Regions from separate parts of the Bacillus sp. FSL R7-0646 genome, predicted to be linked through region 1. Evidence: predicted binding sites of a transcription regulator. Region 1 holds the regulator's gene; the other holds the start of a gene.
What was found. Region 1 encodes LexA, which represses DNA repair genes until DNA is damaged. Its sites were predicted from a motif close to CGAACATATGTTCG; they were not measured.
Positions count from the first base shown of each region.

Region 1 (9,595 bases):
TCGCTCTCTCCCGCCGCCTTCATTGCGGTGTTTTAGGTTCCTCTCCGGGCGGTAGCCGTTTTCGACCGCCTTCTTCATTCCCCGCTTAATTTTCAGGTTATGTATTTTCCGCTGGTATTCCTCGACAATGCCGACAATCTCCAAAACCATCGAGTCCGCTTCGGAAAGCTCGAGCTTTCCGCGGTGAGCCAGCGTGTAGATTTGAACGCCTTCTTTATATAAACAGTGAAGAAGGGCAATTTTGGCATTCCCTCTTCCAAGCCGCGTATCATCCTGTATTAAAACCGCGTCGATGTCTGATGTTTTGATTTCCTCGAGCAGATCGAAGACGCCGTCGCGGTCCATTTCATATCCGCTCGCCTGTTCGGAAATGACGCTCACGACGTTCATCCCGTGTTCGGCGGCAAGCGACTTAAGCTCTTCCTCCTGCCGCTTTAATGAGGTTTCCTGCTGCTCCTTCGCAGTGCTTACCCTGGTGTAAATAATCGCATTCATGGAAATCCCCTCAATCTCTTATTCTACAACTGCAAGCTGATATTGATCGGAGTGCTGTTTGGCTACCGGCAGGATCAAGACATCTCCCGGTTTAATGACAGAGGTCGGCAGATTGTTTTTATCGGCGACCCATTCGATGAATTTGTGTTTGTCAGCGGTTTTTCCGCCTTTGATCCGGTCGGCCAGCTCCCACAATGTATCGCCTTCTTGCACTTCTATTTTAACATATTGCTTTCTTTCTTCGATCTTACCGGCAAAAGACACAAACAGAATACAGCAGCTGATCATAGCAGTAAACAGACTGACAAAAATCAATGATTCTTTTTTCATATCCATCACCCCAGAATGTTTGTTCGGTTTTTGTGACTTCAGTATACATACGAACAAATGTTTCTGTCAATCGTTTTTTTCGAACCTATGTTTGTACTCAGAGGAAAAACATGCTATAATCTAGCTAAAATCGACGTTTTGAGGTGCAAAAAATGACGAAGCTATCAAAAAGACAACTTGATATTTTGCGTTTCATTAAAGAAGAAGTGAAGCGCAAAGGCTATCCGCCTTCCGTCAGGGAGATCGGAGAAGCGGTCGGCCTGGCGTCAAGTTCAACGGTACACGGCCACTTGGCAAGGCTTGAAACGAAGGGATTGATCAGAAGGGATCCGACGAAGCCGAGAGCGATCGAAATTCTCGATACAGAGGAGGAAATTCATATTCCGAAAAACCAGGTTGTCAATGTCCCGGTCATCGGAAAGGTGACCGCCGGTACACCGATTACCGCAGTCGAAAACATCGAGGAATACTTTCCGCTTCCCGAACGCCTGGCGCCGCCGGATGAGCACGTCTTCATGCTGGAGATCATGGGAGAAAGCATGATCGATGCCGGAATTCTTGATCAAGATTATGTGATTGTCAAGCAGCAGAACACCGCAAACAACGGGGATATCGTCGTTGCGATGACCGAAGACGACGAAGCGACTGTTAAGCGGTTTTTCAAGGAGGAAACCCATATCCGCCTTCAGCCGGAAAACCCGACGATGGAGCCGATCATCCTTCAGAATGTGACGATTCTCGGAAAAGTCATCGGCGTTTTCCGCACTGTTCATTAAAACACGGACTCATCAGCAAAACCGCCGGTCGGCGGTTTTTTTGCACGAAAAAACAGGCTCACATCCATTCGGCAATGAAGGATGCGAACCTGAAACAGAGGGAATGATAATATGCTTACATTACCATTATCCCCCACAACGATTTTCCTGTCAACAAAAATGTTTCCCAAAGGAAAGATATTTGTTTTTCGCCTTTTATTGAACGATAAACAAAATTCTCGTCCCGTCGGCGAAACCGCTCAGCCTGTTCCCGACCCAGGAGCCGGCTCCGCGGTTATCCGATGAGCTGACATATCTGACAGACGCTCCTTTGCCCCCTTCTTCACACATGGCCATCGGCCATTCGTCACGGTCAAAGCCCGGCTTAGTCGGAATCCCCTTCAGTGATTCCTGGCGGCGCTTATCCGCTCCCGATCTTTCAATCGTGCAGACATCTGAATGCCCCGCTTTGATTGCGTCGCTGATATGAGCGCCGGTTTCGGGATAGCGTGATGCCGGAAAATACAATATGTCGTCATACCTTGCAGCACCTTCGGCATGCTGAGGAGAATATGCGGCGCCTCCCGAAAGCCCAAGCAGTACCAATGCGGAAAACAGCAGATGAACCGCCCATTTTTTGATCATGACAAAAACAACCTCCTCTTGTATATGCTGGTGTTACTAACAGATTAAGAGAGAATTGTTTTTGCTTTTCGGGTTCTTTGTGAAAAAGACGTTTAGATTGTGTAAATGAACGTTTATTCTTCTATGACGTTATTTTTTAAGATGCTGCACGTCATCGCTTTTGCATCAGAACATGAACCGTTGATATCGTTGGTAAAAACATAACTTCAGCCGCGTGTTTTAATGAATTCCCGCAAACAGCTCCATATCGACAGCCCTTGTGCCTGTCTTGCCGTATTATATGTCTGTATCTTCTTGAATCATCCTCCAAGGCCGTTTTTCATCACTGTACAAAAAAACAGGCGGGAAATCCGCCTGTTCATACGGCAACTTCAAATGTCAGCTTGTCGCCGTGCTTATAGTCGATTAATTTAAAATCATCGATTGTAAAGTCATAAAAATTTTTGATATCCGGGTTGATCCATAGCTTTGGCGCTTCATACTGCTCGCGTTTCATCTGAATGTTTAAATTGTCGATGTGACGGGTATAGATGTGGCAGTCACCGATGTTGAAGATGTATTCGCCCAGCTCATAACCGAGGACTTGCGCGATCATGCGCTGCAAGACATTATATTGAAACACATTGAACGGGTTGCCAAGCGCCATGTCGTTGCTTCTCGCTCTTACTTCTAAAGAGAGCTTTCCTTCTTTCACATACCATTGCGTCTCATAGACGCAGGGCGTCAAAGCCATGCCATCCAAATCATCGGGATTCCACAGCATGGTCAAATGCCTGCGTGAAGAAGGGTTATGCTTTAACTGATGAAGCAAATAATCCACTTGATCGACTTTCTGGCCGTTAACCGTTCTGTTTTTCTTCCCTAATTGATAGCCGTACGCTGCTCCGATTGTGCCGTCTTCAAGACGCCATTGATCCCAAATATGAACCCCCATATCATTCAGAACTTGAACATCATTGGATTTCAGCTGCCAAATCCAAAGCAGCTCTTTAATGGCCGTTTTCCACGCCACCTTCTTCGTCGTCAAAATCGGCACTTCTGAATTGTCAAACCGCATTTTTTCGCTCATGATGCTCAGCGTATGAGCCGGCGTTCCGTCTGAATCCCACTTCGTCCGAACCTGATATTCTTCATCGGAGATCCCTGATTCAATAATTTTTTGTATGATTGCATTGTATTGCTGGTCATAATGGCTCATCTTATCCTCTCCTCTTTCCACATGATATGTATAAAATGAGTTTTTTTCAAGGTTTAAGATCACGCGCGGGTTTGATAAATCTCCAATGCTTTCTTGAGAACATTTTTATCGTATCCTGAGATATCGTGGATTTTTTCAGTCCATCCTTCGATTGTGTCCGGCTTCGCTTCTCTGTATAATCCTTTGCTCGTACTAAGATATATGTCCCAGCCGCTGAATTCCCAATGGGCGATTTCATGCTGAAACGGAATTCTGCATTCCAGTAAAGGCGCAGGCTTCAATGCCGCCTGCGAGTATTCAGCCGCCTTTAAAAAAACGGACATGTCAACAGGGTCTGTATTGTAGACTTGAGTCGACACCTTTCCGTTCGGCCGATGGTAAAGGACCTCAACTCCGCCGGCTGTCGGCATGACTTGAACTTGTGCGGCAGGGAAAAAACCGCCCAGCTTTTCATTGGTATAATCTTCAGATTCGCAATCGATCAGAATCGGATGCAGCCATTGGTCTCCCAGATCACACAAAAAGCGCCGGCCTCTTTCATCAAGGGCGATGACTGCGGCATGCGCGCGTTCCGTTTTGAACGAACGGCCGATTGGAAAAGCTTCCACTCCGTCTTTTGTGAACTCATCCAGCAGCCAAATCGAAAGGTCAAAACAATTGCCGGCAATCCCGTACTCTTGATAGTGCTCCTTCATCATCGATACTTCCCGCTGTCTCCCATCTCCTGCCTGATGATAAAACCATGCTTTTGTCAGCGTTTCCATCGGAAAAGAGTCAAATTTTCTCCACGTACGGAGAATGGCTTCCGGAGCAAACAACATCTTACCCCCTGTCTCAGAAACGATTGTTAACACCATTATATACGTGCGCCCGAGACGAAAAAAATCCCTTGGCAAGGGATTTTTTTCGTTTTATTTTCCTTTCTCATCGGTTGGAATCTGGATCAGGGAATTCGATCCGGTCGCTTTAGGCATTTTTCCGTCCCATTTTTGGATCCATTGATACTTGATCATTTCATCCGACATCGACTTTTTAATAATTTCGTTGTACTCGGCAATACCTTGGGCTTCGATCTTTTTCTTTTTCGCTTCCGCTTCGGCGATCTTCAGCTCCGTCTGTGTTCTTTCCAGTTCCTGCGAAGACTTCACGCGCGCGTCAATCGCTTCCTGAGTCGCTTTATCAGGCTTCGGCACGCCGAGTGTTAAATCGTCAATGACAAAGCCGAGCCCCTTCATATCATCTGCAAATGTTTTTTGAATTTCTGCAGCGGCATCAGATGATTTTTGTCCGTATGTATCAATGACGGAATATTTGGAAATCGACTTTCTCGCAGCGTCCCACAGCCTTGTTTTCAAGTAGCTGTTTTCGATTGATTCAATATCGACCGCTCCGAATTTATTAAACAATTCTACGACTTTATCAGGCTGAACGACATAGTTGTAGGCAATGTCCATTGAGATGTTTTTGCCGTCGGAAGTAGCCACTTGAATATCCTGATTGTTTACAGTCTGCATCCGTACCGGATATCTTGTGACTTTGTCAAACAGCCCGACTAAATGCCAGCCTTGATCCAGCGTTTCCGATTTTACCCCGCCATTCGGGGAATAAACGACGCCGACATATCCGTTCGGGATTTTCTCGATGAACAGGGAGGCCGTGAATCCTCCAATAATTAAAGCGGCAGCGACAATGATTCCGCCGAGCAGCGTTTTGTTTTTATTTTTCTTTGGTTGTTTTTCATTCATCTTTGTCGTCCTCCAGCGTTTTCTTTATTTTGGTCGCCCCGCTTCCGACTTTTTTAAAAAGCGGGCTCAACATAAGCCATACGCCAAACCCTATAATGAGCAGCAATATGATCGAACCAATCATGACTTTCACTTTTGTTTCACCCCTTTTGCATTTGTTGATTGATCGTATGACTAAATAAAATCATTTCACTTATGTTTACGTTCATATGAACTTAAAGTTTCATTTTTTTAAAATTTAATAGAAAAAAATTTTATCATTGTGAAATCATCAACTTAAAAGACGGATTCCTCCTGCACGGGCATCGTTATAGGATATGTTGGATATCTTATTCCTTATGCCGCGCAATTATGGCGTGTTCGCAGTCAAATGAAGACATCAAATAAGAAAAACGGCTCAACTGAACCAACTAAAAAAAGAGCCAGTCATTTGGCTCTTTTAAATTTCAAATATTACTGATTGCCCTTTTTGACCCATTCAGCTACGGTCACCGTTCGTTTTGCTTGATGTTTCACTGCGGCTTCTACGTCTTCAATCATCTTCCCGTCTTGATCGACTGTAACACTCGTTCCATATGGATTTCCGCCAGCCCCAAATAGGACAGGATCAGTGTATCCAGGAGAAGCAATAATAGCTCCCCAGTGCATCATTGAAGTATATAAGGACAAGATCGTCGCTTCTTGACCACCATGTGGATTTTGAGCGGAGGACATTGCACTTACAACTTTATTAACTGTCTTGCCGTTTGCCCAAAGTCCGCCTTGTGTATCAAGAAACTGTTTCATTTGGGATGCCATATTGCCAAAACGTGTTGGTGTACTGAATATAATAGCGTCTGCCCACTCTATATCTTCTGAGGTTACGACTGGAATGTCTTTTGTTGCATCAACAGTTGCTTTCCATATTTCATTTCCTTCAATAACTGATTGCGGAGCCAATTCTTGTACTTTTAATACTTTGACGTCAGCGCCTGCTTCTTTTGCGCCTTCTGCAGCCCATTTTGCTAATTGATAGTTTGTTCCGCCCATACTATAAAAAACTACAGCTAATTTCACATTTGACATATGATCCATCTCCTTTGATTTTCTAAATAATTTGTCTAAAAATCCCATATTTTACACCCGCTTTTTTGTTTTCTTTTTTTAAACCTTTTAAAAACCACCCCCTTGAAAGTGTTTCGCTGCCTTTATTATTCCTTGCTACAATAAGCTTAAAACATTTCAGTTTAATAAATCTCAACTTCGAGATATCGTGGATGGTTATATTACTTCGGTCTTTCCCTGGTAAAGATTTCACCAATCTTTGCGTAATCATGCCCGGCCAATCGGCTGATGGCTCCGAGGCCTCTCGGATCAATTTTTCCATTTTCATAAATGCCGCTCTCGATATGATATTGAACGACTTGACCTATCATGAAATCGCAGCCGGGAGAGTGTTTATCTCCCAACTCTAATGAATACTCCAGAACACATTCCATGCGCACTTTCGCTTCTTTAACCCCCGGTACCGAGACTTTCACACTTTCAACCGGGGTTAACTCCGCTAACTGAATTTCACTTTGACTTGGAGGTAGGCTCGCGGCCGTTGCATTCACTTTTTCAACATTTTGTTCATCAACGATATGGACCACAAATTCTTTGCTCTTCAGAATGTTTCTCGCTGTATCTTTTTGGCTCCCTTCAGAACGTTGTATGGACAGGGAGATCATGGGAGGATTTGAAGATACAATATTAAAATAACTAAATGGAGCTCCGTTTAAGACGCCCTCCTCTGACAGGCTTGTAACAAACGCCACGGGTCTTGGTATGATACTCCCGATTAAAAACTTGTAGTTCTCTCTTTCCGTTTTTGTAAGCGGATCAATGGACAGCATTGAATCACTTCCGTGCAAAAATTAATCCAGCGCCTTCACTGTTATAGGAATTAATCTTCTTTCTAACTGCTCTCTGTAGTGTTCATACTGAGCCGGCAACATTAACTGTTCTCCCATTGTTTGATGTGATTCATCATGGGCGAACCCTGGAGGATCTGTTGCAATTTCAAATAAAATCTCCCCGTGTTCTCTAAAATAAATCGCGTTAAAATAATTTCTGTCTTGCACGGGTGTAACACGATAACCATTTTCTGCAACATATTTTTGCCATTCTAATTGATCATTGTCATCAATAGCTCTCCAGGCAATATGGTGAACTGTACCAATCCCCATTTGTCCGCTGCCTATAGTTGTTAATTTCAAATCAATTATATTCCCGATATCACCAGAAGAACGAAAACGTACAAAATCTCCTTCTTCACCAACTTTTTCAAGTCCCATAACCTTTTCTAATAATTCAGCCGTTTTTTCCGGTTGTTTGGATAAAAGTGTTGCTCCGCCAAATCCTTTGATTGCTTTGTCCGGTGTAATTTCTCCTATCTTCCAGCTGTTCTTTTCCCCTTCTTCTCTTTCGACAATTTCCAGATGAAGTCCATGAGGATCATCGAACTCTAAGTACTCCTCTCCAAAACGGTTCATTTTTGTATAAGGCAAATTAAATTTTGCCAATCTGTTTTCCCAAAATGCCATTGCGCCTTTAGGAACGACGTATGAAGTAACTCCCACCTGGCCATCTCCAATGACTCCTCGGCGAGCACCCACCCATGGAAAGAATGTAATAATCGTTCCCGGTTTTCCGCCTTCATTACCGAAATACAGGTGGTATGTTCCCGGATCATCAAAATTAACAGTTTTTTTCACTAAACGTAAACCTAGAACGCCAGCGTAAAAATCGACATTCTCTTGCGGATGGCCGACAATCGCGGTAATGTGATGGATTCCGCTTGTTTTCTTTTTCATATCATTTCACTCCTCTTTCATGAAACATAGCTTTATTATGAGATATAGGTTACAAATTCATTTACAGGTTTTCTAAATCCCCGCGGTTTTCTGCTTTCTAATTTTTCCTTCCCAAGGGTGATCATCATGACGACCTCATATTGCTCATTTATATTCAATACCTCTTTTACCTTTTGAGGATCAAAGCCAATCATGGGACAAGTATCCCAACCTTTTTCTTTAGCAGCCATCATAAAGAGCATAGAAGATAATGAGCCATTCCTGATGGCTTCATCCCTTTGAAATGCTTCTCCTCTGGATTGATAGAAAGAAACCGTATCGTGAACCATATCATCATATTCTTGTTTATTAAGTACTCCGAGCAGTTTTAAACCTTCGTAGATTTCTTTTGCTTGATGAAAGGCCTTTTTGTCACCCAAAACGATGATGACTGCCGACGAGCTTAGGATCTTGTATTGGCCATTAGCTGCTTCATGCAACATGTTCTTCTTTTCTTTATCCAACACCGCAATATAGTTTGTATGCTGCAAATTAAAAGCAGAGGGAGCCAATTTTACAATTTCAAATATTTCATTAAGCTCCTGTTCAGAAATTGAATATCCAGGAAGAAAATTACTTGCTGATCGTCTTTCTTTTACTAACTCTAGAAATTCGGTCATTACTACTACCTCGCAATCGACATTTATTATGAATTCGTATATTTCGAATTCGAGATATTGTCGTAAAAAAATTTACATGCTTTGGGCATGGAAGCCCAGTTTTTTCAACTTTTCAATTAGAACTTCTTTTTCTTTAATGTCCAGCCCGCCGAAAATGCCTTTCATAGCTGCTTTATGTTTAGGAAAAAGATTGTTCATCAGTGCAGTTCCTTCATTCGTTAAGGCAGCGTATGTTATACGGCGATCTTTAGGACAAGGCCTTCTTACTATTAAACTTTTCTTCTCCAGCTTATCTATAACATAGGTAATACTGCTGCTTGCGATTAATACCTTTTCGCCTATTTTTTGTATCGGCTGATCGCCTTTATTATAGATTAATTCTAAAACAGCAAACTCAGTTGGATTTAATCCTAAACATTTAATGTCTTCTTCCACACGCTTTTTAATCGATTGTAATGCTCGAGACAAGACAATAAATGCCTTTAAAGACAACTCCTCTTCATATCTCTCCATATCTTGACTGCCCATGGCATTCATCCTTTTTAATTATCTCGAATTCGAGATAATTGTATAATAACGATTTGCTTGTGTCAACTATTTAAAAGAAATAAACGCTCGCTGTTAAACGGTTGCATGTGATTTGCTTTGTTGTGCGGCGTACCGAAGTGGATTCATCTGACGCAAAAAACCGCCGACTCAAGGTCGGCAGCGCCGGCTGTTTCAAAAGTCTTATGATGTATTCATAGCTTGTCTTTTATCTGAAGATGCAGCTTCGGATTCAGCAAGAAAATAATGGACTGAAGCTGTTCCTGTTTATTAATCGACGGATCCGCGTGGTGTTGATGGTTGTAGCCGTTAAAGATGGCAATCAGCGTAGACGCCATCACCTTCGGATGGAGCTGTTTCTGAACAATGCCTTCTTCCTGCAGCTGCT
Region 1 is NZ_CP150217.1:1,942,661-1,952,255, reverse strand. It holds gene MKY62_RS10040 (recombinase family protein) at 1-495, opposite strand, end outside; gene yneA (cell division suppressor protein YneA) at 514-825, opposite strand; gene lexA (transcriptional repressor LexA) at 978-1,601, shown strand; gene MKY62_RS10025 (NucA/NucB deoxyribonuclease domain-containing protein) at 1,797-2,225, opposite strand; gene MKY62_RS10020 (thymidylate synthase) at 2,584-3,423, opposite strand; gene MKY62_RS10015 (hypothetical protein) at 3,483-4,244, opposite strand; gene MKY62_RS10010 (prohibitin family protein) at 4,335-5,168, opposite strand; gene MKY62_RS10005 (hypothetical protein) at 5,161-5,301, opposite strand; gene wrbA (NAD(P)H:quinone oxidoreductase) at 5,622-6,233, opposite strand; gene MKY62_RS09995 (flavin reductase family protein) at 6,434-7,042, opposite strand; gene MKY62_RS09990 (ring-cleaving dioxygenase) at 7,064-8,002, opposite strand; gene MKY62_RS09985 (nitroreductase family protein) at 8,038-8,661, opposite strand; gene MKY62_RS09980 (MarR family transcriptional regulator) at 8,734-9,189, opposite strand; gene MKY62_RS09975 (TetR/AcrR family transcriptional regulator) at 9,402-9,595, opposite strand, start outside.

Region 2 (9,595 bases), 1.6 Mb from region 1:
TCTTTTTGTTGATCGTTTTCGGCGTAATGCCGTGTTTCTCATTATAAGCCTCCTGCTGTTCGCGGCGGCGCTTCGTTTCATTGATTGCGATTTCCATCGAGTTGGTGATTTTGTCGGCATACATGATTACGCGGCCTTCGGCATTTCTGGCGGCGCGGCCGATCGTTTGGATGAGCGAGCGTTCGGACCGCAAAAAGCCTTCTTTGTCTGCGTCAAGAATGGCGACGAGTGAAACCTCAGGAATATCGAGTCCTTCCCTCAGCAGGTTGATGCCGACGAGAACGTCATGCTTGCCGAGGCGAAGGTCGCGTATGATCTCGATCCGCTCCAGCGTTTTAATCTCTGAATGCAGGTACGTGACCTTGATACCGATTTCCTTCAGATAATCCGTCAAATCCTCGGACATTTTTTTCGTCAGCGTCGTGACGAGGACGCGTTCATTCCGCTCGATTCTCTGCTGGATTTCACCGATCAGATCATCGATCTGCCCTTCAATCGGCCTTACCTCAATAATCGGATCGAGCAGCCCTGTCGGCCGGATGATCTGCTCTACCATTTCAGGCGTATGCTCAAGTTCATAAGGCCCCGGCGTAGCCGACACATACACGATGTTGTGAATGTGCTTTTCAAACTCTTCAAACCTGAGCGGACGGTTATCCAAAGCGGAAGGCAGCCTGAATCCATGATCGACGAGAACCTGTTTTCTCGCCTGGTCTCCGTTGTACATTCCTCTGATCTGCGGTATGGTGACATGCGACTCATCTATGACCATCAGGAAATCATCCGGAAAGTAATCGAGCAGCGTATATGGAGTCGAACCTGCCGGACGAAGCGTCAAATGTCTTGAATAGTTTTCGATGCCCGAGCAAAAGCCCATTTCGCGCATCATTTCCAAATCGTATCTCGTCCGCTGTTCCAGACGCTGCGCTTCAAGGAGCTTGCCTTCTTCACGAAGCGCTTTGAGGCGCTCTTCCAGCTCCTCTTCAATGTTTATGATCGCTTTCTTCATCTTTTCTTCCCGGGTGACGAAGTGGGAAGCCGGGAAGATCGCGACGTGTTCCCTCTCCCCTAAAATTTCGCCAGTCAGGGCATCCACTTCCCTGATCCGTTCGATTTCGTCCCCGAAAAATTCAACTCGGACGCAGTGCTCATCCCTTGAAGCCGGAAAGATCTCGACGACATCGCCGCGCACCCTGAATGTTCCGCGCTGAAAATCGATGTCATTCCGCGCATATTGGATGTCAACGAGCTTTCTGAGCAGCTCATTCCGCTCGATTTCCATTTCCGTTCTGAGCGAGAGCACCATTTCCCTGTATTCCTCAGGAGAACCCAAGCCGTAAATACAAGAGACACTCGCCACAATGATGACATCTTTGCGTTCAAAAAGAGCAGACGTGGCAGAGTGCCTTAATTTATCAATCTCATCGTTAATGCTGGCATCTTTTTCGATAAATGTATCAGTCTGGGGCACGTAGGCCTCAGGCTGGTAATAGTCATAATAGCTGACAAAATATTCGACTGCGTTGTTGGGGAAAAATTCTTTAAACTCGCTGTAAAGCTGCCCGGCTAACGTTTTGTTGTGGGCGATGACGAGAGTCGGTTTGTTGACCTCTTTAATCACGTTCGACATCGTAAACGTCTTTCCAGTACCGGTTGCCCCCAAAAGCGTCTGATGCTTTCTGCCTTCATTGATTCCTTTGACAAGCTGATCAATCGCTTTCGGCTGATCCCCCTGGGGCTGATAATTCGAGACTAATTCAAAGCGGTCTTTCACATAAAAGCCTCCGTTTCTTTACGAAATCTTCCTGTTTATTATTTTAACACACCCGAAGCAAAAATACGAACTAAAGTTCGGTTTTTGTGTTTTCCCACAAAAGCCGGCGATTTCTGATCTATCAAAAAACCCCTCCTTTTTGTCATCAAAAGCAGGGCTTCACGGCAATCAATCTTACGGTTTCTATGAGTCTTCCTTCTTTTCGCCCGCCTTTTTTGCCGCATAGAGCGAACCGGCGACGAGCGAGGCGATATCAAGTCCTACAATAAAAAAGGTTTCCGTATAACCTTTTAAATATGAAGCGAACAACAGCGCTGCAGTGAGCGCAATTCCGACGTAATGGTTATAGGTCACCCTTGTAAAAAACAAGACAAGAATAAAAGGAAATATCAGTGCAAAAACGGCTTTTGTAAACACAAAAACCCTCCTCACGTTTCTTGATCTTATTCGATTATATTAAAGAACAAAGAAACGGACAAACATGGACACTCATTCATTTTGTCCATCATCTTGCCGCGTTATTCGGAATCGGACGTTAAAAGGCGAAAAAGAACGATATTCCGGCGGCCAGGAGGTTTGGCATGGCGAAAATGGCGAGAGCGTTTGCCAGCTTGCTGTTCCACTCCCCGTGCTCTTTCGTTTCTGCATCGTGATTTCCCCTGAACCGGTCACCGCTGACAAATACGCCCGAACATAAAGCAGACAACAGAATCGCGCCTAGGCCGGCTGCTCCCGAAACTTTGAAAATCAGCGTCCAATCCCCGGCCGCAGCCGAAACCAATACAGCTATTAAACAAACGAAAGCACCTGCGAGAAAAGCCCTTTTCATCAATCATTCTCCTTCAATGAGTTCTATCCATCATCCTAGCGGAACGTTTTGTAAAAGACAACCAAAAAGTTTCGAAACAAGGCAAAAGCAAAAGCGCCTGAAAGCGGCGCTTTTTTAACATCGGTTATTCTGTTTCTGCTGAGGCTGCTGCCTCGGCATGCTTCATCACCGCATCCTCTTCTTTTACAAAGATGATGCCGAGCTCATGATGCTCCCCTTCATAAGAAGCTCTTTGTTCAAAACGAATCTCATTGTTTAAACCGACGACTTCAAGCTTGAAGAAAGCCCTGTTCTTTTGGAGCGCTTCGTAGAAGTCCGCCGCATTTTTCACTTCAATCCCGTTGACCTTCGTGATGATTTCGCCGATCTTGAGACCGAGATCGGCTGCCGGCGTGTTCGGAATAATCCCGAGCACCATCAAGCCCTGGTCTCTCTTTGAAAAATGGAAAGGGGCGGAATTGTCGTTCATCCGCTGCTTCCAGGATAAAAAGGCCCTTCCTGCGATCGCTGCTCCGGCGGCAAGGGCGGCAAGCGGAGTCCACCATATGCTTCCGGCCGCGATCAGCAGAATGATGATGCCAAGCACGCTGATGCGCTTCGCTGTAATTTTAATGCTTTCAATCGGAAGCGATCCTTGAACCCTTTGGCCGAAGCCGATGAAATACGGAATCCACAAGAGCTCAAAGCCGCCGTTAAATGACAAAACAGGCCACCACGGAACAGATGATTCGATCGCATGTCCCGGAATAAGAATAAACAACGGCAGAAGCCAGGTTCTGCCCGCAATCTGCTGTCCGATCGGGAGACCCCTTGTGCTCATGACAATCGCAGGGGACGTTTTGATATGTGCCGTTTTATAGACAAGCACTCCTTCCGCCACCAACAGAAGTCCGAGCAAGACGGCAGCAGCCGACCAATTCGCGAGGGACAGCTGCGGCAGAAACGCGTCAAGCGCTCCGAAACCGGTGTATTCAATACATAAACCAACGACGATGCTCACGCCAAGCGTATATGCCGCTGACAGCAGACTCTGTCTGAAAGTTAAAGCTGCGGCAACGCTGACCGCCGCTATTAAAACCAGCATGCCCATCGGGAGATACAGCCCCAAGCCGAACGAAACAATGGACAGTACAAGTCCTGCCAGAAGTCCCTTGGAATATGTAAATTTGAACTCGTCATAAATATCTTCAATACGCGTATGGAACGTCTTTCTTTCACGTTTGATCCGGGCATAGCCGTAAGCAAGACTCATAATCATCATAAAATAGAAGAGCGGGTGCAAAAAGAACAATCCTGCTCCTTTTAAAAGTTCAATTAAGCTTTCTTCAACTGACAAGGGAACGTTCACCGCCTCAGCCAAGCATTTCAGGCCGCCTTCAACACGGCAGCTTTTTAACGTTGGATATTTTAAGGAAACCCAGCTTGTCTAAAGCGTCGGCACGAGGAAATGACGGGCGGCCGTTCAGGCGGGATGCCTGAGCCGTCAGCCGCAGAAACTTTCGTCATGATGCTTAAACGCCGGTGCTTTTCATGCGCATTCGTGACGACAAATGCTGGCACCTTTAGGCAAGCTGGTGCATTTTATTATTATTCTAACAAATAATAAAATGCTTGGGTATGGTAAACGTGAGGTTTATTTCTCCTGGCTCATCCAAAGCGTCACATTCGACAAAGAAAAATCTTTCAGGTAATGATTGACCTCGACATCAAGAATATCTCCTATCAGCTGCATTGACCGCTTGATGTCGGTCAGATTGATGCCGAGCCGCTTGTGGTTGTCCATCAAGTAGTTGAAATAAAGTTCCGCGCAATCCTCATTAATATCTTCCACACTTTCGACCGAAGTGTAGTTCACGAGGTATCTGCTGAACAGCATAAGCAATCCTACTGCCTTTGTAGCGGAAAACGTAACGTCTTGTGATCGAACTTTTAACTGCTCCACTAATTCATAGTATTTTTTCTCTCTCACAATACTTGCCCTTTTCAATCGTGTACCCCCATTTATTATTTATATATAAGAAAAGCGCAAGCGTCAGACGACTCCACCAACAGAGACGAAGAACGCAAACAGCGCTAACATTCTCCGCAAAAAAAAATGCACACATTATAATTCTTGAAAAAGCTTTGGTTCTATTTTAAAAAGTTTTCCTATGTTATACAACTTGCAAAAGTTACATTTTTACTGCATCTTTACATCCTTATAAAGTCTCCCATATACTTATGTTATCGGGTCAATTCTATTCATTATGAATGTTTTTTTTATGAAAAAGCAAAAATTTTAGGTAAAAAGATTGAGAATTTACTTTCTGAGAATAAAAAAAGTGAGGACATCCCGTGCCCTCACTTTTTGTTAAACAGCACTTTTAATGCGGCTTGCAGCTGAAGATCGTTCTTTTCATCCATCTTTTTCTCCTCAATCCGCAGGTTCATTGTATTTGCCGTTTTTTGGTCAATGATCCCTGTTTGCTTCAGCTTGTTTGCTGCCTGAAACGCCATGACGGCTTTTTTTGTGCTTTCATTGTAATAGCCGTCTTCCCGGCCGGGGACAAACCCGAGTCCTTTCAGCAGGAACTGCGCCCGCTTAATTTCATTGTTGTTCATATCCGGCTTGAGGGGTTCTTTCAGCTGTAAAGGCCCCGCCGAGAAATATGCAGGCTGCGTGACTGGAACGGTCGGCTGAATGCCCTGCTTATGGATCCAATTTCCTTTAGGTGTCAGCCATTTGTACAGCGTCAGCTTAATATTGCTACCGTCTCCCATCGGCACCGCCTGCTGGACGGTTCCCTTTCCAAAGGAAGGATCGCCAACCACGTCGTAGCCCTCGGCTTCTTTTAATGCGCCTGCAAGAATTTCCGAAGCCGAAGCGCTGCCCTTGTCCGTGATCACGCTCACAGGGTATGGTTTTTTCTCTTTTAATTTTGAGAAGTATTGTTTTTTATTTCCGTTTCTTTCGGCGATTTGTATATACGGATGATCTTTTGTCACAAAATGTTTTAAAATGTCTTCCACGCTTTGCAAGTACCCGCCCGGATTTCCTCTTACATCCAAAACGAGCCCTTTTATTCCCTTTTTCTCAAGCTTTTTCAGTTCAGCAGTAAAATCTTTTGCCGTATGTTCGGAAAAGGAAGATATTGCGATATAGCCGACAGGTTTATCCTGTACTTTCTTTATGGAAGCAAACACCGTTTCCAGCGGGATTTCATCGCGCTTAATCGTAAATGTCAGCTGGTCTTTCATTCCGGGTCGGTGAACTTTCAGTGTAACCTTCGATCCCTTTTTGCCTCTGATCTTTAATACGGCGTCATTCAAATCCATTCCGCTCATGGAATCGCCGTCGATGCTGATGATTTCATCGTTCGGCTTTAATCCGGCTTTCTCTGCCGGAGACTGTTTAAAAGGAGAAACGATAATGATTTTTCTGTCTTCCATTCCGATTTCTGCACCGATTCCTTCAAAAGAGGAATCAAGGGAATCTGAAAACCGCTTTGCCGTCTGTTTATCCATATAGACCGAGTATGGGTCATTCAATGTTGAAAGCATGCCCTGTATGGCTCCTTCCAACAGTTTTTCCCTGTCGACCTGCTCCACATATTCATTTGAAATCAGGTCATATGCTTTCTCAATTTTCTCCAATTCGTTTCTAGCGGTGCTTTTGGCTGCAGCTTCTTCAGCCGCTGATGCTTTTGAAACGACATCATGTAACGGAATCGGGCCGGCGCCTGTTACCAAGCCGCATAACAGGCTGAGCGCAATGATGAGCCGCACAATCTTCTGATTCATCCTATACCTCCTCTTCTGCCTGCACTATGTTTTGTTGCTTGATGTAGTATGCGCCAAAACCGCCCGTATCATGTAATCGATTTTCCATTCCACAGCAAAAAAAGCTGCCGGAGTGCTGGCAGCTTTCGCTTATATGGTCCTCACGCGCTTGATGATTTCTTCTGTCACATCATCCGTCGTACTTGAACCGCCGATATCAGGCGTTAAGTAGCCGCTCTTTAGAACGTCTTCAATCACGTCAAGCAATCTTGCACCGAGTTCTTCTTCCCCGAAATGATCGAGCATCATTTTTGCCGTCCAAATTTGGCCGATCGGATTGGCGATTCCTTTTCCGATGATGTCCGGAGCAGAGCCGTGCACAGGCTCAAACATAGATGGATATTTGCCGTTTACATTAATGTTGGCGGCCGGCGCCACACCTATGCTTCCCATAATCGCCGCCCCGATATCGGTCAAAATATCGCCGAATAAATTGCTGGCAACAATGACGTCAAGCTTCTCTGGCCTCGTTACAAAAAAGGCCGACAGCGCGTCAATGTGCTGCGAATCTGCGGTAATATCGGGGTAGTCTTTTGCCGTGTTCTCAAAGACTTCATCCCAAAAAGGCATTGAATAAACGATTCCGTTCGACTTTGTTGCGCTTGTGACATGCTTTTTCCGCTTAGCCGCCAACTCAAAAGCAAAGCGCATCGCCCTCTCCGCCCCTTTTCTTGAAAAAACGGCATTTTGAATGGCGATTTCATCTTCATCCCTGAAGATTCTGCCTCCGATCGAGCTGTATTCCCCTTCACTGTTTTCCCTGACGACAAGCAGATCGAAATCTTTTGGGTTGGCCAGCGGAGACTTGATTCCTTGCAAATATTTCGCAGGTCTAATGTTGATGACCTGTTCAAATTCGCGGCGGATTTTAATGAGCAGCCCCCACAGGGAAATATGGTCGGGGACAAGCTTGCTGTTTCCTACAGCCCCAAGAAAGATGCTGTCGAACTCTTTCAGCTGCTCCAAGCCGTCATCAGGCATCATTTCCCCGTGTTCCAAATAATACTCACAGCTGTATGGAAACTCCGTAAACCGAAATGAGAGTCCCCCGTGAACATCCGAAACCGCTTTCAAAACTCGTTGTGCAGCAGGTACGACTTCTTTCCCTACCCCGTCACCGGGTATGCTGGCAATGTTGAATACTTTCATTGGATCATCCCCTATTTCAAATTGTCGACTGTCGACAGTTGTCACTTTCATTCTATACCTTGTGTTATTTTCTGACAAGAATAAATTTTGAGAAAAACCCAGTTTGAATAACAAAAAGCCGATTCAGTCCATCTCCGGACGAATCGGCTTTCATTTTAAAGCGGTATATAATTGGCCGGATCAACAGCATTGGATTTCGCGTTGTTCCAAAGGCCTTTATGAATTTCAAAGTGAAGATGCTGCCCGTAGGATTGGCCTGTATTTCCCATCGTTCCGATCACTTGTCCCTGTTCAACACGCTGGCCTGTCTGCACTTTAATTGAAGACATGTGAGCGTAGACCGTCTGATATGTTTGCCCGTTGATGTTATGGGTAATAAACACAACATTGCCGTAGCTGGACGAGTAATGGGCGTTATAGACCGTTCCGGCGGCGGCCGCATAAATCGGAACGCCTGAACCGCGCTTGGCGATGTCTACGCCGAAGTGATTTCCGAGCGAACGCTTTCCGAACCCGGAAGTAAATGTGCCGGAAGCAGGGCGGATAAAGCCTGAGCTGCTTGGTGCCGACGGTTTAGATGAGGAAGCTTCCGATTGGCCGCTTGAAGCCTGGCGGCTCGCTTCAGCTTCCTGCTTTTTGCGATGCGCCTCTTCGGCTTTGATCGCTTCATCCTGGCGCTTTAAAATTTCTGCTTCATTTTCGAGTGAACCAAGTTCTTCATGTGCATGATCTTTATCTTGCTTCACTTTTTTCATGACATTTGCTTTCTCTTTTTGCTGCTTGTCGAGCGTCTTTTTTAAATCTTCCAGGTCTTTGAGCGCTTTTTCAAGGCTTTCAAGGTCCTTGCTCAGCTTAGTTTCCTTTTCCTCGACAAGCTGAAGATCGCGTTTTTGCTCTTCCATCAGGTCTTTATCAGCTTCTACAATTGTCGAAACCGCACCCGCGCGGCTGATGAAATCCCCGAAGCTTTTCGAGCCGAGAAGCACATCTATGTATTGAACAGAACCGCCGTTTTCCTGCATTGAGCGAACACGGTCTTTCAATATTTTATTGCGTTTCTCAATCTTTTCTTTAAGCTTTTTTATTTGCTTTTTCAGCTCTTCGATGCTTTTCTTTGTTTTATCGATTTCTTCATTTTTCTTTTCCAGCTTTTCATTCGTGTCCGTCATCTTACGGTCGATTTTCTCGATCTCGCTTCTCAGGCTTGCTTCCTTTGATTCAAGCTCTGAAAGCTCCTGTTTCGTTTTTTCGAGTTTTGACTCGTTTTCAGATTTTTTGCTTTGAACGTCGCTCTTTTTTTTCTCCAAGTCTTCATAAGCTAAAGCATGGTTGCTTTTTAAGGGGATCAGCACTGCCGACGATCCGAGCACAGCGGTCAGCCCCAGCGTCATAAGCTTTCTTTTCAACCTTGGTTCCTCCTTGCCTTCAGAATCAAGGGAGCCCGGCGCTTTGCAGGCATCCCAGCTTTAAACATGATACAACCGGCGAAAGCGCCGGTTTAAACTTTTAAGAATTTGCGAATCGACATCAAGCTTCCCCATACACCGATAACGGCTCCGATCAGCACCAGGATCGCTGAAATCTGGAAGACGAACGGATTGTACGGCAAGAGCTGTATGAAAGTGCCTTGAACTTTCGGAGCGATCCACTGAACGGCATGATGATACGTTCCGAGCAAAATAGCGATCGGAATGATAGAACCGCATACACCCAAGAGCAAACCTTCAATGAAAAATGGCCAGCGAATGAACCAGTTTGTCGCACCTACAAGTTTCATAATCTCGATTTCTTTGCGTCTCGCAAAAATCGTAATTTTGATCGTATTAGAAATTAAAAACATCGCCGTAAACAGCAGGCCGATGACCAATGCAATCCCGATGACTTTGGCGACATTGCTGATTTTAAACAAGCGGTCTACCTGCTCCTGTCCGTATGTCACCTTATAGACATTGGTCAGCTTCTCAAGCTTCTTGGCAGCTTTCGGTGTGTCTTGAGGGTCTTTTGTTTTTACGACAAATGCATCG
Region 2 is NZ_CP150217.1:3,567,735-3,577,329, forward strand. It holds gene uvrB (excinuclease ABC subunit UvrB) at 1-1,774, opposite strand, end outside; gene MKY62_RS18660 (CsbA family protein) at 1,958-2,191, opposite strand; gene MKY62_RS18665 (DUF5316 domain-containing protein) at 2,310-2,603, opposite strand; gene MKY62_RS18670 (PDZ domain-containing protein) at 2,728-3,939, opposite strand; gene swrA (swarming motility protein SwrAA) at 4,237-4,590, opposite strand; gene MKY62_RS18680 (S41 family peptidase) at 4,944-6,383, opposite strand; gene MKY62_RS18685 (tartrate dehydrogenase) at 6,513-7,571, opposite strand; gene MKY62_RS18690 (M23 family metallopeptidase) at 7,727-8,977, opposite strand; gene ftsX (permease-like cell division protein FtsX) at 9,070-9,595, opposite strand, start outside.
Region 2: the regulator LexA is predicted to act here: its motif matches at 1,841-1,854, upstream of uvrB (excinuclease ABC subunit UvrB).